One region of the Lacicoccus kunmingensis DSM 17847 genome, then DNA from elsewhere that is predicted to be linked to it. Evidence: riboswitches for the same ligand, from Rfam matches in the RefSeq annotation. Region 1 holds a riboswitch; the other holds the start of a gene.
What was found. A riboswitch is a leader RNA that binds a small molecule or an ion and turns the genes downstream of it on or off. The one in region 1 is predicted to bind lysine.

Region 1 (2,487 bases):
TACCGGCGATGACCGGTACACGTCCTGCAGCTGTTTCGATTCCCACTTCGATCAATTGTCTGATTTCATCACCTGAAAGAGTAGGGGATTCTCCTGTTGTGCCATTGATGATCAATGCCTGTGTATCATTTTCAATCAAATATTCAATATGTTTTTTAAAAGCGTCATAGTCTACTTCGTTATTATTAAACGGGGTGGTCATTGCAACTCCAATACCTTCAAAAATCGGGTTCATATATAACACTCCTATTAATTATTATTATCCATTAATGACTTCAGAATCTGGACAGTGTTCTGTGCCGCTCCCTTGAGTAAGTTGTCTCCTACACACCACACATGGAATGTGTTCGCAAGGGTAGGGTCTTTGCGAATTCTGCCGACAAAGATTTCAGAACGGTTTGCAGCATCAAGTGGTGTCGGATATTCATTCTTTTCCGGGTTATCCATAACTACGATATGCGGGAAACCTTCAAATGCTTGTTTCACTTCGTCAACCGTGGCTTCCTTATCCAACGTAACGTTCATCTGAACCGCATGGCTTGTGATGATCGGCACCCTGACACATGTTGCTGTCACTTCTATTGAATCATCTTCCAGTATTTTTTTTGTTTCATCAATCATTTTCTTTTCTTCTTTTGTATAGCCGTCATCCAGAAAATCATCGATATGCGGCAGGACGTTATTGTAGATCGGGTGAGGATAGGTTGTCGGTTCTGCACCATTGGCACCTTCCTCCAGATCGCGTATACCGCCTTCACCTGATCCGGACACACTCTGGTAAGTTGCATAGTGGACCCGCTTGACTCCAAATTTATCCTGCAGCGGTTTTAAGGATACTACCGATTGAATCGTTGAACAGTTCGGGTTCGCTATGATTCTTCTTTTCAGTTTCGGTTTATTTATTTCAGGGACGATCAGGTCCACATCTTCGTTCATTCTCCAGTGACTGGAGTTGTCTATGACGATTGCGCCGCTTTCTTCAAACAGCGGGGCGAACTTTTCACTCGTTGATCCGCCGGCACTCATCACGACGTAGTCAAATTTCTCCTGCGCTCTTTCTTCGGTAAGTTCTTGAATAACATATGTTTGTCCACCGACTGAAACTTCCTTACCGGCGGATCTTTTAGAAGCAAATAATACCAGTTCATCATATTTAATTTCATAATGCTCCAACATTTCAATTAATTTGCTACCTACAACACCGGTAGCGCCAGCAACTGCAACTTTTACCATTAAAATTCCTCCTAAAATGTTATTAAAGAACGAGATATTGTCAGATAATAAAAAAACAAGCCCGGAATGCCGGACTTGTTAAAGTTTATATACAAGTGATGCACTCCATTATCATTATAATAATGACAAGTCATTAGCTCTTAACCTAGTGACCCAACAGCCTATCTCTCGAAAAATAGACCATTTCGGCATCTTACCCTTTCACTTACTATAATTCTCGAGAATTAATGGTTAATAAGTTACTGATGATCGATGCGCCTCATCTCGCTATTTAATTATTAAATATCATTATAAACACAAATATTCAGAAAGTAAACCTTAAACTTTCAAAACACCTTTATCTTTCAGATATTCTTCGTAAGTGGACTCTTTTACGATTGCACCTTCAGGCTTCAGTTCTATTACCGTGTTGGCAATCGTATTGATGAATTCAAAGTCATGGGAAGTGAAGATAATTGAACCTTTGAATTTCTTAAGTCCCTCGTTTACCGCTGTAATACTTTCCAGGTCAAGGTGGTTGGTCGGCTCATCCAGTAAAATAACATTCGCTTTTGATAACATCATTTTACTCAGCATTGCACGCATTTTTTCTCCACCTGATAGTACACTTGCTTTTTTCTTCGCTTCTTCACCACTGAAGAGCATTCTGCCGAGGAAGCCGCGGATGAATGTTTCTGTCTGTTCATCTTCAGGTGCATATTGACGCAGCCATTCAACCAGGTCGATATTTACACCTTCAAAGTACTCAGAGTTATCTTTGGGCATATAGCTTTGGGAAGTTGTCACACCGAATCGCACTTCACCTTCGTCAGGCGTAATTTCACCTGCAAGAATCTTTAGAAGGGTAGTGCGGGCAACTTCTGTGTGACCCATCAATACCGCTTTGTCATACGGATTTAAAGTGAAGCTCACGTTATCAAGCACTTTTTTTCCATCGATGGAATGAGTCAAGCCGTTGACATATAATAGATCATTCCCGATTTCACGCTCAGGGGTGAAGTTTACAAAAGGATATTTTCTGGATGATGGCTTGATATCTTCCAGCTCAATTTTTTCAAGCGTCTTCTTACGGCTCGTCGCCTGCTTGGATTTTGAAGCGTTCGCACTGAAGCGTGCAACGAAATCTTTGAGTTCTTTGATTTTCTCTTCTTTTTTCTTATTCTGATCCTGTGCCATCTGCAGTGCAAGCTGGCTGGATTGATACCAGAAATCATAGTTTCCTACATATAGTTGTATCTTTCCAAAATCCAGGTC
Region 2 (2,487 bases), on a different contig from region 1:
GCTGGCTGATCAGGTTACCGATGATCCATGCGAGTGTCAGCACCAGCATTGCCGGGAACATTGCCTTGAATCCTGTTTTTATGCCGAGCCAGATTTTATCCGCTCCGAATGCATCATTCGTCTTAGTGTATCTGAAGTAATAGAACAGGCTGAGTACAAGCCCGACGATACCGCCGGCGATCAGACTGTGTGTCACCAGTGTATTTTCAAGTATTGAGAATAAAGACCATGAGCCCGCTTCAAGCCCGCCTGTGATGAACATCATGATGATGACGGTCACTGCAAGGCCGATCATCGGAACAAGCAGCGCCTGAGCGGAACTGTTGTTGACGCTCGGCAGCTCTTCATCCGTGTCTCCGGGAACTTCTCTCATTTCATCGACGACCACGCCGTCGACGATCGCTTTTCTTTCCTGTTCACGCATCGGTCCGATGTCAAAACGCGTCATTATGACGATGAACATCATGATCATCGCCGTAATGACGTAGAAGTTCATCGGAATCATATAGATGAACGCCTGGAATGGTGAAATGTCCGTCAATCCTGCTGCGAGCAGTAACGGTGCGACAAGTCCCATTATCCCGGCACCCCAGCTGGATATCGGGGCGATGACCGATACAGGTGAAGCGGTCGTATCCACGTAATACGCGAGCTTTGCCCGGGAAATATTATATTTATCTGTCAGCGGTCTTGCGACCTGGCCGGTGATGAGTGCACTGAAGTAGTCATCTATGAAAATGATGATGCCGAGAAAACCAGTCGCAAGTCCTGCACTTCTTCTCGTCTTGAATTTATTCAATGCCCAGCTCGTAAATGCTTTCGCGCCGCCCGACATATTCATGAACGCCGTCATGATGCCGAGCATCGTCAGGAAGATCAGAATGAACGCTTCCCAAGTATTGATTGCGCCGTCAGCGATGAAAATGCCAATGAACGCTTCCCACACCAGACCGAGGGAGCCGGTGATGCTGCCGCCTGCCACGACAAAAGCGGCAGTGATGATACCCGCACCCAGACTGATGCCGACTTTACGCGTTAAAACAACGAGCACCAGTGTCAAAAGCGGGGGTATGAGCGGCATATATTCCCATGATAAAAAACTTTCCATATGTATTTCCTCCTAAAAAATTAAAAAAAGTCACGTGACATTATGATTAGCCACGTGACAAAATATACATTCGTGTAGCGCATCATCATAATGACAGTACCGGGTTTATTCAAACCGGTCCCAGGAAGTTTTCCGCCAAAAACGCCCTTCGGCAATCATCCCTTTCCAACCGACTCAAACGCATGCCTGCTCGTCAGTAGTACTGATAATAATCGCAACCTCTACTTTTTCTATTCAATTAACATTAATATTATAGCATAACTGCAAATTTCATCAACTATAAATCCTCATTATATAATTTTACGATGTCCCTTAAAAATTCCGGCATCATATAGATTTTCTTTGCCGACTTGAACTGCGGAAAAATTCTGCCGAACGTATACATGTCGAGCGTGCCGAGTGTGTAGGTCTCCGACTCCTTGATCCGTTCCCCGCCGATGTAATACTCCCTTTTCGATTCCACGTAGCCGATATTATCCGTGACGAATGTGCCGAATATATCGCCTCTGAATCCCATGCCGCGGACGATATCGTCGCGGAATTCATGGCGCATCGACTGATTGAAGATTTCCTTCAGCTCCCTGCCCGTCAGCTTGATCTTCACGACGTTGATCGGATGCGGCAGCACCTTATGCAGTTCATACTCGGACAATGTACCGCCTTCGAAACTTTTCGCGATGAGCCCGGTATGGATAATGCTCGCATCCGCATCTGTGAAATCCCTGATCATATATGCGAGGCGGCTGATGAAGCGGCTCGTGTGAAATAAATGTCTCGGCACCGGTGCGGTATTCCATTTGATGATATTTTCCCTCATCAGGTCCCTGCCGTGTTCGTAATAAGGGTCGTCCACGTGCGAAAGCAGGTCCGTATCGATCAGGCGTGCCGATTTATCCACCAGTGCCTTCCCGTCGAACGTCAAGGTGATCTCACCGAGATAGTCTCCGAACCGGCCGGCCGCCCCGATCAATACGGAACCGACTGTTTCACCGTTCTCAAAATGATGGTGGGTATGCGAACCGAGTATGACATCTATTTCAGGAAAGCGGTTCGCGAGCGTTTCATCGTCATACTTGCCGAGATGGCTCATCAAAACGAGGCAGTCCACCTGGCCGGACAGCTGATCGACACATCTCTCCACCCATTCGAACGCATCGGACACTTTCCATCCGAGCGCTTTATAAAACGGGGTGAATTCGACTGTAATACCGATAAAGCCAAACTTTATGCCGTTGATATCTTTGATTACATAGGGATCGAAAAACGGTTCTTTTGAACCCGCTTCAAGAAGGTTTGCACAGACGACATCAAAATCTGCATCATCATACAACGATTTCAAATCATTGATTTCAAGTGTGATGCCCTCATTATTTCCGAGT

Region 2: another riboswitch for lysine. It lies ahead of BO48_RS07760 (Na+/H+ antiporter NhaC family protein); the one in region 1 lies ahead of BO48_RS07455 (aspartate-semialdehyde dehydrogenase).

What each region holds. Positions count from the first base shown of each region.
Region 1 covers NZ_JCANUC010000005.1:138,576-141,062, reverse strand. Annotated here, with positions in the region: gene dapA (4-hydroxy-tetrahydrodipicolinate synthase) at 1-235, opposite strand, end outside; gene BO48_RS07455 (aspartate-semialdehyde dehydrogenase) at 250-1,233, opposite strand; lysine riboswitch at 1,324-1,504, opposite strand; gene BO48_RS07450 (ABC-F family ATP-binding cassette domain-containing protein) at 1,552-2,487, opposite strand, start outside.
Region 2 covers NZ_JCANUC010000006.1:31,200-33,686, reverse strand. Annotated here, with positions in the region: gene BO48_RS07760 (Na+/H+ antiporter NhaC family protein) at 1-1,108, opposite strand, end outside; lysine riboswitch at 1,176-1,340, opposite strand; gene BO48_RS07755 (bifunctional metallophosphatase/5'-nucleotidase) at 1,386-2,487, opposite strand, start outside.